2 regions of the Halomonas sp. 141 genome follow, and region 1 is predicted to be linked to the other one. Evidence: predicted binding sites of a transcription regulator. Region 1 holds the regulator's gene; the other holds the start of a gene.

Evidence for each region. The regulator LexA, encoded in region 1, represses DNA repair genes until DNA is damaged. The targets are predictions, from matches to a motif close to TACTGTNTANNTANACAGTA.
Region 2: a site for LexA is predicted at 2,475-2,494, ahead of recN (DNA repair protein RecN). Genes of this name have one in related genera too.

What each region holds. Positions count from the first base shown of each region.
Region 1 covers NZ_PINZ01000009.1:27,983-40,130, reverse strand. Annotated here, with positions in the region: gene CWI66_RS06310 (energy-coupling factor ABC transporter permease) at 3-674, shown strand; gene lexA (transcriptional repressor LexA) at 687-1,364, opposite strand; gene CWI66_RS06300 (TetR/AcrR family transcriptional regulator) at 1,589-2,275, shown strand; gene CWI66_RS06295 (L,D-transpeptidase) at 2,253-2,768, shown strand; gene nagZ (beta-N-acetylhexosaminidase) at 2,845-3,864, shown strand; gene CWI66_RS06285 (hypoxanthine-guanine phosphoribosyltransferase) at 3,895-4,473, shown strand; gene ppsR (posphoenolpyruvate synthetase regulatory kinase/phosphorylase PpsR) at 4,483-5,316, opposite strand; gene ppsA (phosphoenolpyruvate synthase) at 5,631-8,015, shown strand; gene ggt (gamma-glutamyltransferase) at 8,196-9,983, shown strand; gene CWI66_RS06265 (glycerophosphodiester phosphodiesterase family protein) at 10,005-11,888, opposite strand; gene rraA (ribonuclease E activity regulator RraA) at 11,976-12,148, opposite strand, start outside.
Region 2 covers NZ_PINZ01000036.1:412-7,777, reverse strand. Annotated here, with positions in the region: gene CWI66_RS13520 (outer membrane protein assembly factor BamE) at 1-109, opposite strand, end outside; gene fur (ferric iron uptake transcriptional regulator) at 182-634, shown strand; gene recN (DNA repair protein RecN) at 754-2,427, opposite strand; gene grpE (nucleotide exchange factor GrpE) at 2,628-3,257, shown strand; gene dnaK (molecular chaperone DnaK) at 3,410-5,344, shown strand; gene dnaJ (molecular chaperone DnaJ) at 5,454-6,605, shown strand; gene CWI66_RS18060 (hypothetical protein) at 6,689-7,318, shown strand; gene CWI66_RS18055 (hypothetical protein) at 7,320-7,366, shown strand, end outside.

The sequences.
Region 1 (12,148 bases):
CCATGTCCTTTGCACAAAGCGTGCTGGCCACTTGGGCACTGCTGGCTACCTGGCTGGTGTCGGCATGTGCTCTGGGGTGGGTGCTGTGGCAGCGCCCCTGGCAGCCGCTGCTGGAAGATACCGGTTTGCAGCATCGCTGGATGGCCGCGACGCTGGCCGTGATGCTGATGTGGCAGCTGCGGGCTCAGGCGGTCGATTGGTTGACTCTGCATCTGGTGTTTACGGTGTTGATGACGCTGGTGTTCAAGGTGCCCCTGGCCTTGATCAGCAACCTGCTGCTCAACGTGGCGATGGTGCTGATCGGGCGCAATGCCTGGGAACTGTTGGGGGCCAACGTGCTGGTGACGGGGCTGGTGCCTGCCGTGATCACGGGGGTGGTATGGCGTATCGTGGATCGCCGCTTGCCGGACAACCTGATGGTGTTTCTGTTTGCCTGCGGTTTTTTCGGTGCTGCGCTGGCGACGCTAGGGGGTGGGCTGGCGGCCGTCGGGCTGATTCTGGTGGCGGGCACCGACCCTGAAGCGATCTATCTGGCTCAGGAGTATGCCCGCTTTCTACCCTTGCTGATGCCCTCGGAAGCCTTCATCACCGGCATGCTGCTGAGTATCTTGCTGGTCTACCACCCGCACTGGGTCGCCACGTTCAACGACCATCGCTATATCGATATGCAGTAGGTGGGTGGCGGTCTAGCCCAGTGCCTGGCCGTTGCCGCCTCGGATGACGCCTACCCCGACGCCTTCGATATCCAGCTGTTGAGTTCTCAGGTCGATTTCGATGGGGGCGAAGTCTTCGTTCTCGGCGAGCAGCGTGACGTGATGCCCCTGGCGTTTAAAACGCTTGACCGTGACCTCGTCTTCCAGGCGCGCGACGACGATCTGACCGTCACGCACGCGGTCGGTACGATGCACGGCCAGCAAGTCGCCTTCCAGGATACCCACGTCTTTCATCGACAGGCCGCGTACCCGCAGCAGGTAGTCGGCCTTGGGGGTGAAGTACTCTGCCGGCAGCGGGCAGTAACGGTCGATATGCTCCGCTGCCAGAATGGGGCTGCCCGCAGCAACTTCACCAATCACCGGCAGCCCATTGGGCGTGGCATCGTTGGCGGCGCTGGTGGGCTCGGCTGCCGGGGGCGTGTTGTCGAGCGGCTCCTGGTTGGGCAGGCGTATGCCCCGGGACGTATTGCGGATGATGCGGATGGCGCCTTTGCGCTCCAGGGCGCGCAGATGCTCTTCGGCGGCGTTGGGTGAGCGAAAGCCCAACGCCTTGGCGATTTCGGCGCGGGTAGGGGGGTAGCCAAGCTCGCCCATGGTCTTCACGATAAAATCATATACATGCTGCTGGCGTGCAGTGAGTGGGCGTGACATATCAGACTCCTAACAGTGAAAAGACAGTCGCTACATGTCCGTAAAATCAATATGTGTTTAAGTATACAGTATGTTGCTCTGTCCAGTACATGATGAGTTGCAATACGTCTCAGGTAGCGCAACCTGCGGTACACAGGGGATTATCGTTTGAGCCATCAGGGAGAATGGCATACTATTCGCCAACGCAACCGCCATGTTTTAAACACCTGTTTTGGGAGGGCGCTATGGCCCAGTCGGATACGGTCACACGTATTTTGGATACGGCAGAAGTGCTCTTTGCAGAGCGGGGTTTTGCCGAGACGTCACTGCGCAATATCACCAGCAAGGCGCGGGTCAACCTTGCCGCCGTTAATTATCACTTCGGGTCGAAGAAAGCGCTGATACAGGCGGTGTTTGCCCGCTACCTGGACCCGTTCTCCGAGCGCTTCCACACCGCCCTGGATGAGCTGGAAGCGCGCTATGAAGGCCAGCCCATTCCGCTGGAAGTGCTGCTGGAAACCATGGCCACCACGGTACTGACCGTGCCTGCCGAGCGCCACAGCCTGAAAGTGTTCATGCGGCTGCTGGGGCTGGCCTACAGCCAGGCGCAAGGGCACTTGCGGCGCTACATCCAGCAGCAGTATGGCGATGTTTTTACGCGCTTCACCGAGCTGGTGCGCCGGGCGACCCCCGAGCTGCCGGATGCAGAGCGCTTCTGGCGGCTACACTTCATGCTGGGCACGGTGATCTTTACGCTGTCGGGGCTGGATGCGCTGCGTGATATTGCTGCCAAGGATTATCAGGAGCAGGTAACGGTGCGCGACTTGATCCGGCGTCTGCGTCCCGTCGTGGTGGCCGCCATGAGCGCGCCAATGCCGTTGCCTGCAGCAACCGTGGATGAGAAGCTTCATGCAAACGCCCAGATTGGCTGACCTGCCGCCCGTTGAAGGTGGCTGGATGGAAATCGACACCCAGGCCCAACGCCTGCGCTGGTGGCAGGGGAGTGAGCTAAAGCACGAATGCGCCGTTTCCACGGGCAAGGCCGGTGTGGGGCAAGAAGAAGGCAGTGGCCGTACGCCACTGGGCTGGCACTACGTGCGGGCAGCCATTGGCGATGGGCTGCCTGAGGATGCGGTCTTTCGTGGTCGTCGCTGGACCGGAGAAATCTACTCTGCCGGTTTGGCAGCCGACTTCCCCGAGCGCGACTGGATCTTGACCCGCATACTGTGGCTGTGTGGCCTGGAGCGCGGTATCAATCGCGGTGGCCGTGTCGATTCCCAGCGTCGCTACATCTACCTGCATGGTACTCCCCCTGACCAGCCCATGGGCGTTGCCGTTTCCCATGGCTGCGTGCGACTGCGCAATGCCGACCTGCTCTGGCTGTTTCAGCAGGCGCCGCCTGGCACGCCGGTATGGCTGCATTGAAGTGACATGGTGTTGCTCATTTTGAAAGCTCACACGGGTGGTCTAGAATGACGCCCTTTTTCCTGGATCCAGTACGATGACTCAACCCTTAGGCCCGGTCATGCTCGACCTGGAAGGCCAGACTCTGAGCAAGGAAGACAAGCGCCTGCTGAAGAATCCTGCGGTCGGCGGTGTCATTCTGTTTGCCCGTAATGTGGAAAGCGCCACCCAAGTGCGCGAACTGTGCGACAGCATCCGCGGGGTGCGAGGTGACCTGCTGTTGGCCATCGATCAGGAAGGTGGGCGGGTTCAGCGTATCCGGCAAGGCGTGACGCGCATGCCGCCGATGGCACGCATTGGCGATGTCTTCGACGAGGATCAGGCAGTGGGGCTGACGCTGGCCAAGGATGCCGGCTGGCTGCTGGGCATGGAGATGGCCGCCTGCGGCCTGGACATCAGCTTTGCTCCAGTACTGGATGTGGATAGCGGTATTTCCAGTGTGATTGGCGACCGCAGCTTCAGCCGAGACCCACAGCACGTTGCCTTGCTGGGGCAGGCCTTCGTGCACGGGTTGCACGAAGCAGGAATGGCGGCCGTGGGTAAGCATTTTCCCGGTCATGGCGGCGTGGGGGCTGATTCGCACACCGCACTGCCGGTGGATGAACGTCCGCTCTCGGCCATCAAGGAGCGCGACCTGGTGCCCTTCAGTCAGCTTGCCACGCTGCTCAACGGCGTCATGCCCGCCCATATCGTCTACTCTGCCTTCGATTCCCGCCCAGCGGGCTTTTCCCCCAGCTGGCTAGGCATGCTGCGTGAATCGCTGGGCTTCAAAGGCTGCATCTTCTCGGATGACCTGAGTATGGCCGGCGCCCACGAGGCGGGTGGCCCCGCCGAGCGCGCCAAGGCTGCCCTGACGGCGGGCTGCGACATGCTGCTGATCTGCAACGACCGTGAGGCGGCGCTGGAAGTGGTGCAGGCCTGTCATGACGTATTCAACAAGCGACCCGCCAAGCTGCGTTATGGCCGGGCGCGGCCGCAGCTGGAAGCACTGGCCGCGCTGGGCCGTTGGCGCAAGACCCACGCCAGGCTGGAAGCGCTGGTGGCTGACGCCAGCTAATTGACCCATAGACTGTTTTGGAGAGGCTCGATGTCCAAATTGGATAAAGAGGCGCTGGAGTCGCTGGACTCCATGCGCGAGTTGATGGACAACGCCGACTGTTTGATTTCACAGGAGCAGGTCGAGCGTGCCCTTGACCGCATGGCAGAAGAGATCACCCGCGACCTGGGCGATAAGTTGCCGGTCTTCTACTGCGTCATGAACGGTGGTTTGATCACCACCGGTCATCTGCTGACGCGGCTGGGCTTTCCCCTGGAAGTGGACTACCTGCACGCGACTCGCTACCGCAATGAGCTGCGCGGCGGCGAGCTGTTCTGGCGGGTCTCGCCGGAAATCCCCATGGCGGGTCGGCATGTGGTGATCGTCGACGATATTCTCGATGAAGGCGCCACCCTGGCGGCCATCCTGGCGTACTGCAAGGAGGCCCAGGCCGCCAGCGTGACCACCGCCGTGCTGGTGGACAAGCAGCACGACCGCAAGGCAGTGCCCGGTCTCAAGGCCGACTACTGCAGCCTGGAAGTCGCCGACCGCTACGTCTTCGGTTTCGGTATGGACTACAAGGGCTACTGGCGAAATGCCCCGGGGATTTTTGCACCCAAGGGCATGTAAGGCATTGGCCTAGCGAGGCGAGAAGCGTCTTGCCAGGCCGGTTTCGGCAATCATGCGGGTGGAGATCTCTTCCACGGAGAAGCGCGTGGTGTCGATGAAAGGAATGTTCATGCTGCGGTAGAGCGATTCGGCCTGCTCGACTTCCTGCAGACACTGGTCCATGGAGCTGTAGCGGCTGTTGGGGCGACGCTCGTTGCGAATGGCCGCTAGTCGGCGGGCATCGATGGTCAGGCCGAACAGCTTGTGCCGGTGCGGTGCCAGCGCTTTCGGCAGCTTCAAGTGACCATCTTCATCCAGGTCGTCCTCGGTCAGCGGATAGTTGGCCGCGCGAATGCCGAATTGAAGTGCCAGGTACAAGGACGTCGGCGTTTTACCGCAGCGGGATACCCCTACCAGAATGATGTCGGCCTTGTCGTATTGATGGGTGCGGGCACCGTCATCGTTATCCAGTGCGAAATGCACCGAGTGGATACGATCCATGTACACATCGTCGCTGCCTATGGAGTGAGTGCGCCCGACGCTGTAGGAAGAGTGCGTGCCCAGCTCCTGTTCCAGCGGTTCCAGAAACGTCGAGAAGATATCGACCTTGAAGCCGGAGGCCTGGCGGATGACGTTGCGGATCTGCTGGTCGACGATGGTGTCGATGATGATGGGGCGAACACCGTCGCGCATCGCGGTGGACTCGATGATCTCGGCGACGGCCTGAGCCTTTTCCAACGTGTCGATGTAGGGCTTGGTGATCATGTTGATGTCCACGTCGCTGAACTGCGCCAACAGGCTGCGCCCCAGGCTTTCTGCCGTGATCCCCGTGCCATCGGAAATAAAAAAGGCTGTTCGTTTCATAGTCTGTCCGCCATCCCCATCCAACTGATTTACGAGCGCTCATTGTGTGCCGTGCGCCATGGCAGTACAACGTTTTCATGTGCAGGGTTTTCGTGTGGAGGGTTTGCGTGTGCAGAGTACTTGCGATTGGGCTTGCGCAAACAGGTCGGCATCCTGCCTGACTACATAAACGCCGTGTTTCCGGCCGTTGTTGTAAAAATCCTCCACTCCCTGCGCTGTTAGACCAATGGCGAATAGGGGGCCGCGATGCTAGGGTGGCAGCGTGAATGGGTGTCGTCCCAACGGTTGCATCAATGTCTGAGTGAGGGGGTTGCGTGGAAGAGTACATTCTGTGGTTCGATCAGCTGGGTATGGCGGACGTCGAACGCGTGGGTGGTAAGAACGCCTCGCTTGGCGAAATGATCTCCAATCTGGCCGGTGTGGGTGTCACGGTGCCCGGCGGTTTCGCCACTACGGCCCATGCATACCGCGAGTTTCTCTCCCACGAAGGCCTCAACGACCGTATCAACGACACCCTGGCACGGCTCGACGTCGACGACGTCAAGGCGCTGGCCGAGGCTGGCAAGCGTATTCGCCGGTGGATCATCGAGACGCCGTTGCCGCCCAGCTTCGAAGCGGCACTCGAGCAGGCGTACCAGCAGTTGCAGGCAAAACACCCCGGCCTGAAGGTCGCGGTACGCAGCTCCGCCACGGCGGAAGACCTGCCGGATGCATCGTTCGCCGGTCAGCAGGAAACCTTCCTCAATATCGAAGGCCTGGCCAACATCAAGCACGCGGTCCACGAGGTCTTTGCTTCGCTGTTCAATGATCGTGCGATTTCCTACCGCGTGCATCGGGGCTATGCCCACGAAAACGTCGCCCTGTCCGCCGGGGTGCAGAAAATGGTGCGCTCCGAAACCGGTGCGTCTGGGGTCATGTTTACCCTGGATACCGAGTCCGGCTACCGGGACGCGGTGTTCGTCACCGCTTCCTGGGGGTTGGGCGAGACCGTGGTGCAAGGCGCGGTCAACCCTGACGAGTTCTATGTGCACAAGCCCACGCTGGCCGCTGGGCGCCCCGCCGTGCTGCGTCGTACCCTGGGGTCGAAGCTGATCAAGATGGTGTACGGCAAGGATGCCAGCGCAGGTCGTTCCGTGGAAACCGTTGACGTGCCTTACAAGGATCGCGGGCGGTTTTGTATCGACGACGAGCAGATCATGGACCTCGCCCGTCAGGCGGTCACCATCGAGCAGCATTACCAGCGGCCCATGGATATCGAGTGGGCTCTGGATGGCGATGACGGCCAGCTGTACATCGTGCAGGCACGTCCTGAGACCGTCGTTTCCCAGCAGGAGGGCGGCAAGCTGGAGCGCTTCCAGCTGCGTGAAAAGGGCCGCACGCTGATCACTGGCCGGGCCATCGGACAACGCATTGGCCGTGGTGCGGTCAAGATCGTGCTCAGTCCTGACGAGATGGACAAGATTCAAGAGGGCGACATCCTGGTTACCGACATGACCGACCCCGACTGGGAGCCGATCATGAAGCGGGCATCGGCCATCGTCACCAACCGAGGCGGGCGTACCTGTCATGCGGCGATCATTGCCCGTGAGCTGGGCATTCCCGCGGTGGTGGGCTGTGGAGATGCCACCACGCAGCTGCAGGAAGGCAGCGACGTGACGGTCTCCTGTGCCGAGGGTGATACCGGCCATGTGTATGAAGGCCTGCTGGCCTTCGATTGCAACGTCTCCAGCGTCGATGCCATGCCGGAGATTCCCTTCAAGATCATGATGAACGTGGGCAATCCGGACCGTGCCTTTGGTTTTGCCAGCCTTCCCCACGCGGGCGTGGGGCTGGCGCGCCTGGAGTTCATCATCAACCGCATGATTGGTGTGCATCCCAAGGCGCTGCTGGATTATCAAACGCTGCCGGTTGACCTTCAGCAGGTCATCGATTTGCGTACGGCAGGGTACGCCGACCCGGTCAGTTTCTACGTCGACAAGCTGGTGGAGGGGATTTCCACCTTGGCGGCGGCGTTTCATCCGCAGCGGGTGATCGTCCGCCTCTCGGATTTCAAATCCAACGAATACGAGAACCTGATAGGCGGCAAGCTGTACGAGCCAGGTGAAGAGAACCCCATGCTGGGCTTCCGTGGCGCTTCTCGCTACATTTCCGATGCCTTCCGGCCCTGTTTCGAGCTGGAGTGTCGGGCGCTGAAGCGCGTGCGTGAAGAGATGGGCTTCACCAATGTCGAGATCATGGTGCCTTTCGTACGCACTACGGATGAAGCCCGGGAAGTGGTCGAGCTGCTGGCCGCCAACGGCCTGAAGCGCGGTGGCAGCAGCGACCCTGACGGCCTCAAGATCATCATGATGTGCGAGCTGCCTGCCAATGCGCTGCTGGCCGATGAGTTTCTCGAGTACTTCGACGGTTTCTCGATTGGCTCCAACGATCTGACGCAATTGACCCTGGGGCTGGATCGCGACTCGGGCATCGTGGCCCACCTGTTCGATGAGCGTAACCCAGCGGTCAAAAAGCTGCTGGCCATGGCCATTCAGGCGTGCAAGGCGCAAGGCAAGTACGTGGGGATTTGCGGCCAGGGGCCTTCGGATCACCCGGACCTCGCCAAGTGGCTCATGGAGCAAGGGATCGACTCGGTGTCATTGAACCCGGACGCGGTTCTCGAAACCTGGTTCATGCTGGCAGGAGAGAGTATCGCCTGACATCCATGGGTTAGTTAGCCTGCTGTTCGATTTGCGCCCGGCCATTGTGCCGGGCGCACGGGTTTTATAGGCTACGCTTTGTTTTGGATGACACCGCTCTGGATGACACCGCTCTGGATGACGCCGCCCCCGTGGCCCTACGCGATATCTGCCTGCACCCTGCTGAAAAGGAGAAAGACTATGCTGCCTAAACGGGCAATCCCCCTGACGGGCTTACTACTCGTTCCCATGGTGAGCTGGGGCTTTAGCTACCAGGCTCCCGAGATGTCACCGGAAGTAGGCTCAGGGTATGAGGAGAAGCCCGGTTGGGCCGTGGAATCCTTTGCCGTTGCTGCGGCGAACCCGCTGGCCACTGACGCGGGGTATCAAGTGCTCAAGGCCGGCGGTAACGCCATCGACGCCGCCGTGGCCGTACAAATGGTGCTGACCCTGGTAGAGCCGCAGTCCAGTGGGATCGGCGGCGGTGCCTTCTTGATGCACTACGATGGCAGCAATGTGCAGGCCTTCGATGGTCGCGAGACTGCACCGTCGGCGGCCACCGGTGAGCTGTTCATGGAAGATGGCGAGCCGCTACCGTTCATGGACGCGGTGGCCAGCGGTCTCTCTGTGGGGGTGCCGGGGGTGCTGCGCATGCTGGAGCAGGCCCACGCCGAACATGGTCAACTCGCCTGGCGAGAGCTTTTTACCCCTGCCATTACGCTGGCGGAAGAGGGCTTTGCCGTCAGCCACCGGCTGCATACCAGCCTGGCCAACGACACGGCGCTGCGCGAGGACCCGCTGGCCCGAGCGTTCTACTACGATGAAGCAGGCGAGCCGCTGGCCGTGGGCGACACCTTGACCAACCCCGCGCTGGCCGCTATTTTGCGGCGAGTGGCGGAAGAGGGCAGCAGTGCCTTCCATGAAGGTGAGATCGCCGAAGACCTGGTGGCCCGAGTGCAGTCCCATCCGCAGCGTCCGGGCGAGATGAGCCTGGAGGACCTGAGCGGCTACGAGCCGGTGGAGCGCGAGCCGATCTGTACGCCCTGGCAGGAGTGGGAAGTGTGCGGCTTCCCGCCGCCGTCGTCGGGCCATATCACCGTCATGCAAATCCTCGGTATTCTCGATCAGCAGCCGTTGATCGAAGCGCCGCTGGATAACGGTGTGCCCAGCAGCGGCTGGCTGCATCAGTTCCTCGAAGCATCTCGGCTGGCCTTTGCCGACCGGGGCCGCTACATCGGCGATCCTGATTTTGTCGAGGCACCGGGAGGCGACTGGCTTACGATGCTGGCCCCGGAGTATCTCAATCAGCGCAGCCGTTTAATGGGCGAGGAGTCGCTGGGCGATAGCGTCGAGCCTGGCAATCCCGGTGAGCTGGAGGTGAGCTTTGCCAGCCAGCCCGAACAGCCCGAGTATGGCACCAGCCACATCAGCATCGTGGACGGCGATGGAAATGCGCTGGCCATGACCACGACCATCGAACAAGCCTTCGGCTCACGTATCCTGGCAGACGGCGGCACGGGGCTGGCAGGGGGCTATCTGCTCAATAACGAGCTGACCGATTTCGCCTTCGAGCCGGAAAGCGACGGCCGCCCGGTGGCCAACCGGGTGGAGCCTGGCAAGCGTCCCCGTTCGAGCATGAGCCCAACGCTGGTGTTCGATCTGGAGAGCGGCGAGCTGGTGGCCAGCCTGGGCTCGCCAGGTGGTGCAGCGATCATTCATTACACGGCCAGAAGCCTGGTGGCCATGCGTGACTGGGGGCTCGATGCCCAGGAAGCGCTTGACCTGCCCCATGCCATCACCCTGGGGGGCGATGTCTATCTGGAAGAGGGCCGGTTCTCGGAGGAAACCGCCGACGCACTGCGTGAGCGCGGCCATCAGGTGAGCGAGCGGGAATTGACCAGTGGCCTGCAGGCCATCATGAAACTGGAAGACGGCACCCTGTTTGGTGGCGCCGACCCGCGTCGTGAGGGCGTGGTCATGGGCGAGTAAGCCCGCGACCGCAGCGATGTGCTACTGACGTAGCCAGTTGCGCAGTTTCACCAGCATCAGGCCGCCATCGCTCATGGCGTGGCGGTCTTCGAGCAGTTCTCTCAAGCGGTCAGGGTAGTCGGTGATGATGGCGTCTACGCCAAGATCGATCAGCGCCGACATTCTGGCCCGATCATTGACCGTCCAGGCGTGGATTTCATAGCCGTAGAGGGCCGCCAGGCGAACCTCCTGACGGGTAATGCGGTTATGCCGTAAGCCCAGCGCATCGAATTGACGGCGGTCCAGCGTGCCGGGAAGTATCAGCTGCGCCAGTAGTGTCACCCTCAGTTCGGGCGCCCGCTGCTTGATGAAGCTGACCAGCGCGGGGGACATGGTGGCCATGCGCATTTCCAGCAGCGTATTCGGGAAGCCGCAGGCAGCCATTCCATCCAATGCATCATGCTGGGTGGCCCAGCAGCGATAGCGGCGATCGTTTTCTGCCTCCAGCTCATCCAGTACCGCCTGTGCCAACGCTTCCTCCTGACCTGGCAGCGGCTTCATGTCGATCATCAGCGCGGCGTGGCCTCTCACCAGCGCCAGGGTCTCGTCCAGCCCGGCGATTCGTTCGTTCTGGAAGGCATCGCCAAACCAGCTACCCACATCGAACTCGCTCAGCTCGGCTCGGGTCAGCTCGCCAAACTCCCTGGGGTCCCCCGTGAGCCTGGCCAGCGTGCGGTCGTGGTAGAGCATGACCTGTTGGTCGGCGCTGAGGCGCACGTCCAGCTCGACGGCATCGGCACCATCCTCCAGTGCCTGGCGCACGGCAGCCAGGGTGTTTTCAGGCGCCACCATGGAGCTGCCCCGGTGGGCGATGATGGCGACGTCATCGCGTATTTCGAAGCTGTTGAGTATCCACCAGGCTTGCAGTGCAGCAATCAGCAAGACACACACTTCCAGTGCCCAGGCCAATCGACCTGTTTGTGAATTCTCGGGAGCGGCAGGCCGAGCCTCCCGATAGGCAAGCTGCAAGTAAAGGCAGGCCGACAGCAGCGCATGGGTGGTAATGCCCAGAAACGTGATGGTCAGGGTGATCAGGACATAGCCGGTCAGGTAGGCCAGCATCGCGGGCACCAGCACGGCACTGTGCTCGGGAAGCCACCAGAGCAGCGGCGTGACGAGGGTATCGTAGAGCCAGGTGGTGGCAATCGGTAGGGCAATGATGACGAGCAGTAACAGCAGCACCGCCGCGCCAATGGAGCGGTGCCAGCCACGGGTGAGGTGCACGCTGCGCTTCAAGGCCTGCAGGGGGTGGCAGTGCTCCAGCGCCACCAGCGGCAGCGCCAGTAGCCAGCGCAGATATAGCCACGCCGCCAGGCTCATCCACAGCAGCACGACCGGTAAGGCGCAGGCGATGAAGTACCACAGTACTGGTGGGCGTACGCGCTGTAGATAGTAGGGGTCCAGGCCGCTGAGCCAGAGATCGTATAGCCAGGCGATGGCTGCCATGAACGGGGCCAGCAGCAGCAGGTGGGCGCCCACCTGCAGGATCACCAGCAGCAGCAGTGCCGGTAGCCGCCGAGTGCTGAGCCACAGGGCCTCCAGGGCCAAGCGGTAGTGGTTGTCCTTGGGCCTGCTGGCCACTTGAAGCATGCCCGCTTGCTGCCAGTAGATCAGCAAAAAAGTGACCGCAAGGCCCGCCAGCAGGGTGAACAGCCCGAGGGGGCTGAACAGTAGCGCCAGCAAGGCATCGTTGGTGACCACGGTACGGTTGAGCTGGGCCATGAATCGCTGGGAGCCCCAGGCCACCAGCGGCAACACCACGGCCGATGCCAACAGCGTGAATAGCAGGTGGTAGGCAATCAGAGGGCGCAGGTGGTCACGAAGGGTGCGAAGTAGGGCGTAGCCCAGTGGCTTGAGCGGCTGCATGGTGTCCGTGGCATGAAAATGAAATATCAGGGTGGCACTATCTGCCACCACTGACAAGTCTGGCGGGTTAGCAGGGGATCGGCGCGTTCAAGAGAGCTTGAGCGGCTGTTCGGCGACGATGATGCCGTTATTGTCGGCGTAAAGCCATTGACCCACCTGCAGCGTGACGCCTGCAAAGGTTACCGCCACGTCGCGCTGGCCTTCGCCATGTTTTTCGCTGCGACGAGGGTGGCTGCCCAGCGCTTGCACGCCCAGTGGCA
Region 2 (7,366 bases), on a different contig from region 1:
TGACCAGGTTGCCCTGGGGGATGTCGCGCTTGTACACGCCGACGTAACTGCAGCCGCTAACGACGGTCAGGGCAACGGAAAGAGTAATGATACGAGTCAATTTTTGCATTTGAGCCTGTTCTTCACTATCGTGGTTTCGGTCGATGATACCCGACCTAACCTGTTACTGCGAAGAGCAACCATGGCCGATCAGAACCATGAACTACGCAAAGCCGGGCTGAAAGTGACCCTGCCGCGCGTCAAGATCCTGCAGATTCTCGAAAATGCTTCGGGCCAACACCACCTTAGCGCAGAAGAAGTGTATAAAACACTGATTGATGCGGGCGAGGATGTTGGTCTGGCGACCGTCTACCGCGTGCTGACTCAGTTCGAGTCGGCAGGCCTTGTGATTCGTCACAATTTCGACGGTGGCCATGCGGTCTTCGAGATGACCCAAGAAGACCACCATGACCACATGGTGTGTCTGGAAAGCGGTGAAATTATCGAGTTTGTCGATGACATCATCGAGCGTCGCCAGCAAGAGATCGCCGAAGAGCACGGCTACGAGCTAGTGGACCACGCTCTGGTGCTGTACGTACGCCCCCGTGGGTCGGACGTCACGCGCCAGGACAGCGGCCCCACGAACCGCAAGTAGTCCGCTGCCACATGAAAACGCCCTTGGGGTGCCAGAGCAGTTCATCTGGCGCCTCAGGGGCGTTTTTGTAGGCAGTGCTCGGTATGAGTTTGGTTGAGTTTGGTTGAGTTTGGTTGTGCTTAGTGAGGAGGGCGCTGGCTGGCGTGCAGCATCTCACGTGCATGGGCCAGGGTCTGGTCGGAAAGCGTAACCCCGCCCAGCATGCGGGCCAGTTCGCTGATGCGGCCTCGCTCGTCCAGCAGTGCCATGTGGGTCAAGGTGGTATCGCGTTTGGCGCGTTTTTCGATGTGCAGATGCTGATGCGCCTGGGCGGCCACCTGCGGCAGGTGGGTCACGGTCATCACCTGGCCGTTTTCGCCCAGCTTGCGCAGCAGCTGGCCGACGATTTCGGCCGTCGCACCGGAAATACCCACGTCCACTTCATCGAAGACCAGGCTGGGAATGGTGGAGTGCGAGGCCGCCACGACCTGAATGGCCAAACTGATACGCGACAGTTCACCGCCGGATGCCACTTTCGCCAGTGGGCGCGCAGGCTGGCCAGGGTTGGCGCTGATCAGGAACTGGACGTGATCCAGCCCTGCTGGGGTGGGCGTGTCGCGAGGGGTAACGTCGACATCGAAGCGCGCTTTGCCCATGGCCAGAAAAGCCAGCTGCTGCTGGACTTCCTTGCCCAGCCGCACCGCCGCCTTTTGGCGAGCGTCACTGAGCAGCTTGGCATCGTTGCGGTAGCGCTCACGGTAGTCGGCCACCTGGCTGCTCAGGGCCTCCAGATCATCATCGCTGGCTTCCAGTTGCGCCACTTCCTGGCGTAGCTGGGCATGCAGAGCGCAGATTTCCTCCGGGGCGACATGGTGCTTGCGCGCAATGCGGTGCACGTCGCCCATGCGCTCCTCGACCCAGGCCAGGCGCTCGGGGTCCAGTTCGGTGGTGCTGGCCAGGCGCTGCAGCTCGCTGGCGGCTTCTTCTACCTGAATGCGTGCATCGCTGAGCATGGCCAGGGTGTTGGCCAGCGTACCCTTGTCGCTGCCGGGCAGGGCGCTCAAGTGCGCGTAGGCCTGGTTCAGCAACGACAGCGCACCGCCCTCATCGCTTTCACAGCAGTCGGCGGCAAACTGGGTTTCTCGCAGGGTCTCTTCCGCGTGGGCCAGCGTGTGCTGCTCTTCTTCCAGGGTTTGCAGTTCGCCTTCGGCGAGGCCCAGCTGGTCGAGCTCTTCCACCTGATAGCGCAGTAGCTGGCGCTTGGCCTCTACCTCGCTGCCCTCTTCACCGAGCTTTTTCAACCGACGACGGGCATTGCGCCATTCACGGTAAGTCTCGGCCAACTTTTGGCTGCGCTCACCAAGCCCGGCGTAGTCATCCAGTAGCGCCAGGTGGGTTTCTTCGCGCATGAGCGCCTGGTGGGCGTGCTGGCCATGAATTTGAATCAGCTGTTCACCCAGCGATTTCAGGTCGGCAATGGTGGCCGGGTGGCCGTTGATCCATGCTTTGGAGCGCCCGCTGGCGGTAACGACGCGGCGTAACAGGCACTCGTCGGTAGGCAGTTCCCGGGCCTGCAGCCACTCGATGGCGGCGGGCAGGTGTTGAATGTCGAAGCGGGCGGAAAGGTCGGTGCGCTCGCAGCCGTGGCGCACGCTGCCTGCGTCGGCGCGCTCGCCCAGACAGAGCCCCAGCGCGCCCAGCAGTATGGATTTACCCGCCCCGGTTTCCCCCGTGATGGCGGTCATGCCACGACTGAGGTCGAGTTCAAGGCGGTCAACAATCGCGTAATCCTGGATCGCTAGCTGTGTCAGCATGAGGCCTCCTGAGGCGGTGCATCCCGAGTGCTGGATACTTATCCAATAATTGTTGTTTTATACAGTAGTCGATAACTCACTTCAATGCCCCTCTTGAGATGGCTTTGATGGCCCCCATATAGCTTTTATCGGTGGTCTAAATTCCGCGAATCAACTCAGGTGGCCGCCAACGGCACCGCTACGTATTTCAGGAGCAAGGCATGGCTAAAGAACCGCAAACCCCGTTGGATGAAGAGCTGGCGCGTCAGGAGCAGGAAGCCGAAGTCACGGAGCCAACGGCAGAAGAGCGCCTGGTAGAAGGTGAGCTGGAAGGGCTGATCGACGACGAGCCGGTGGCGGACGCAAACATAGGTAACCCTGAAGCCGACGTGCTGGCCGCCCGGGTAGAAGAGCTGGAGCAGAGCCTGGCCCAGGCCAAGGACCAGGCCCTGCGCGCCGCCGCTGAAGCACAGAACGTGCGCCGTCGCGCCGAGCAAGAGGCCGAAAAGGCGCGCAAGTTTGCGCTGGAGAAGTTCGTCAAGGAGCTGCTGCCCGTGGTGGACAGCCTGGAGAAAGCCCTGGAAAGCATGCAGCAAGACGCTTCCGACGTGCATCGTGAAGGCGTCTCCATGACCCTGAAAATGCAGCTGGACGTGCTGGCCAAGTTTGGCGTCGAAAGCATCGAGCCCCAGGGCGAGCCCTTCGACCCGCAAATGCATGAAGCCATGGCCATGGTGCCCAATCCCGAGCTGGAGCCCAACACGGTAATGGACGTCATGCAGAAGGGCTACTCCCTGAATGGCCGTCTGGTGCGTCCCGCGATGGTGGTGGTCAGCCAGAAAGCCGGTTAATCCGATGACGCATTGCAGAAAAAAAGCCCTTGAAATGCGCCAGCCGGCCCCCAAATAAAGGGCAACCCGCGAGAATGCTCGCAAACGCCTTAAACAGTTTTGACGGCGTAAACCACTAGTTTTTTGTTTCAACCGAATTCGAGGTTTTTGCTATGGGACGCATTATTGGTATCGACCTGGGCACCACAAACTCTTGTGTTGCCGTGCTCGATGGTGACAGCGCTAAAGTCATTGAAAACGCCGAAGGCGGTCGTACCACGCCTTCCATCATTGCCTACACCGATGACGGCGAAACCCTGGTAGGTCAGGCGGCCAAGCGTCAGGCCGTGACCAACCCGGAAAACACCCTTTACGCCATCAAGCGTCTGATCGGTCGTCGTTTCAAGGACGACGTCGTTCAAAAAGACATCAAGATGGTGCCGTACAAGATTGCCGAAGCCGACAACGGTGACGCGTGGGTAGAAGTCAAAGGCAAGAAGATGGCTCCCCCGCAGGTCAGCGCCGAAGTGCTGAAGAAGATGAAGAAGACCGCCGAAGACTACCTCGGCGAGCCGGTGACCGAAGCGGTCATCACCGTACCGGCCTACTTCAACGACAGCCAGCGTCAGGCCACCAAGGATGCGGGCCGTATTGCCGGTCTGGACGTCAAGCGCATCATCAACGAGCCGACTGCCGCAGCGCTTGCCTACGGCATGGACAAGTCGCGTGGTGACAAGACCATCGCGGTCTACGACCTGGGCGGCGGTACCTTCGATATCTCCATCATCGAAGTCGCCGACGTTGACGGTGAAACCCAGTTCGAAGTACTGGCCACCAACGGTGACACCTTCCTGGGCGGTGAAGATTTCGACCTGGCGCTGATCAACTACCTGGTCGACCAGTTTAAAACCGACAGCGGCATTGATCTGTCGGGCGACAACCTGGCCATGCAGCGCCTGAAGGAAGCCGCCGAGAAAGCCAAGATCGAGCTTTCCAGCGCTCAGCAGACCGACGTCAACCTGCCGTACATCACGGCAGACAACACAGGCCCGAAACACCTGAACGTCAAGGTGACTCGTGCCAAGCTGGAGTCTCTGGTAGAAGACCTGGTGCAGCGCTCTCTCGAGCCGTGCAAAACGGCGCTGAAAGATGCTGGCCTGTCCGCGTCTGAAATCGACGAAGTGATTCTGGTCGGTGGCCAGACCCGCATGCCGATGGTTCAGAAGAAAGCGGCAGACTTCTTCGGTAAAGAAGCCCGTAAAGACGTCAACCCCGATGAAGCCGTCGCCGTAGGCGCCGCGATTCAGGGTGGCGTACTGGGCGGCGACGTCAAAGACGTACTGCTGCTGGACGTCACGCCGTTGACCCTGGGTATCGAAACCATGGGTGGCGTCATGACGCCGCTGATCGACAAGAACACCACCATCCCCACCAAGAAGACTCAAACCTTCTCGACGGCGGATGACAACCAGACGGCGGTGACCATTCACGTCGTGCAGGGCGAGCGCAAGCAAGTGTCGCAGAACAAGTCGCTGGGTCGTTTCGACCTCTCCGACATTCCGCCGGCACCGCGTGGCGTACCGCAAATCGAAGTGGCCTTCGATCTGGATGCCAACGGTATCCTGAACGTATCGGCCAAGGACAAGGCGACGGGCAAAGAGCAGTCCATCGTGATCAAGGCGTCCAGCGGCCTGACGGACGAAGAGATCGAGCAGATGGTTCGCGACGCCGAAGCCCACGCCGACGAAGACAAGAAGTTCGAAGCGCTGGTGCAACTGCGCAACCAGGCGGACGGCATGATTCACGCCACCCGCAAGACCGTGCAGGAAGCGGGAGATAAGGCCACCGATGACGAGAAACAAGCCATCGAGACGGCCATCGCCGAACTGGAAGAAGCGGTCAAGACCGATGACCAGGACAACATCCAGAAGAAACTGGATGCGCTGACCGAAGCCTCTGGCCAACTGGCGCAGAAGATGTACGCCGAGCAGGCAGACGCTGCCCAGCAGGCAGGCGCAGAAGGCGCGGAAAGCACCAACGCCAAGCAGGACGACGACGTGGTTGACGCCGAGTACGAAGAAGTCAACGACGAGCAGAAGAAGCAGTAACCCACCTCTTTCTGCCAAGGAAAGCGGTGACGCGGGAGGCAACTCCCGCGTTGCTGTTTCCGCGGCCGAGACGCCAATAGTGCGTAGCTAACCAGGAGGCGTAGGACCCATGTCCAAGCGCGATTATTACGAAGTCCTGGGTGTCGAAAAAGGGGCCGATCAGAAAGAGATCAAAAAGGCCTATCGCCGTCTGGCGCAAAAATTCCACCCTGATCGAAACCCGGACGATAACACCGCAGCGGAAAAATTCCGCGAGGTGTCTGAAGCCTACGAAGTCTTGAGCGACGGCGAAAAGCGCGCCGCCTATGACCAGTTTGGTCATGCCGGTGTGGATGGCCAGGGCGGTGGCTTTGGTGGCGGCGGCTTCGGCGGCGGAGCCGGTGATTTTGGCGACATTTTTGGCGATGTGTTCGGCGACATCTTCGGGGGTGGCGGTGGCCGTCGGCGGGGCCCCAATGCGCCTGCGCGAGGGTCCGACCTGCGCTACAACCTGGAGCTGGACCTCGAAAGCGCCGTGGCCGGTACCACGGTGGATATTCGCGTTCCGCGCCATATCGAATGTGACCGCTGTGACGGTGACGGTGCCGAGCCAGGTTCCTCCAAGGAAAGCTGCCCCACGTGCCACGGCCATGGCCAGGTACGCATGCAGCAGGGCTTCTTTGCGGTTCAGCAGACCTGCCCCACGTGTCATGGCAGCGGCCAGCACATCAAAGTGCCGTGCCACAAATGTAATGGCGAAGGGCGTGTACGCGAAACCCGCACTCTCTCGGTGAAAATTCCGCCGGGTGTCGATACCGGTGATCGCATTCGCCTCAATGGCGAAGGCGAAAGCGGCGTGAATGGCGGCCCAGCGGGCGACCTGTACGTACAGGTGTCCATCAAGCCTCACCATATCTTCCGCCGCGACGGCAAACACCTGCAGTGCGACGTGCCGATCAATTTCGTGGACGCCGCGCTGGGAGGCGAGCTGGAAGTGCCGACGCTGGATGGGCGCGTGAAGCTGAAGATCCCGCCGGAAACCCAAACCGGCAAGCTCTTCCGCCTGCGCGGCAAAGGCGTGAAGCCCGTTCGTGGCGGCGCCCCCGGCGACCTGCTGTGCAAGGTAGTGCTGGAAACGCCCGTCAACCTCAACGACGAGCAGAAAGACCTGCTTCGCCAGCTGCAAGAGAGCTTCGATGGCAGCAACAGCCACAGCCACTCACCGAAGAAGACCGGCTTCTTCGACAGCGTGAAGAAGTTCTTCGAAGAGATGAAGCCGTAAATTAGTCTATTTTTTGAAAGCCTGCCGTTTGATTATTCGGCAGGCTTTTTTTATGCTTGTCTAAAAATGTGTCAGAGTACGCTATGAATATATCTCCAAAAATCACGTCTGATACAGTCAGCAGATACATATATTTTACCACTCCTCGCGAATTAGATGCCGTCTCAGATGATTGTCAGGGGGTGTACGGTTGGTATGCGCCACCACCGAGTAAAATTTCTCCGCCCATAGATGAAAAAACTTATTTGCACTATTCAGCCATTTGTAAATCTGCAGGTAGAGAGTTGCTAAAAGGGAAAAGATACTCAACCGAGGTATTTAAGCAACCTTTGCCGCAGCAAAGTTATCATGTAGATAATCTAGATGATCGTTATGTCATAGAGTTGTCAGCAGTGGCGACGGTTTTTTCAGCACCTCTATATGTGGGAAAAGCGTGTGGTAAAGAGGGAGTTAAGAGAAGGCTACTTGATGAGTCAAAAAGTGAAGATTTCAAAAGGAAATTTCTGAGATTGGCTGCTGGTAATGATGCAATGGCTAGCTTTAATTTTAAAAACTGCTTGATAAAATATATTGACGTAAGAGCCTTCCTTATGGATGGCTTGCTGATTGATTCAGAGCAGATAGACGCCGTGATAGAAGATGCATGCAGATTTCTTGAACAAGCTGTTTTCTGGGCGGCCTTTCCGCCCCTAAATAAAAAAATGGGAGTTTAATATGGATTTCAAAATGCCTCTAGATTCTTTTAAACAAAAAAAAGAATC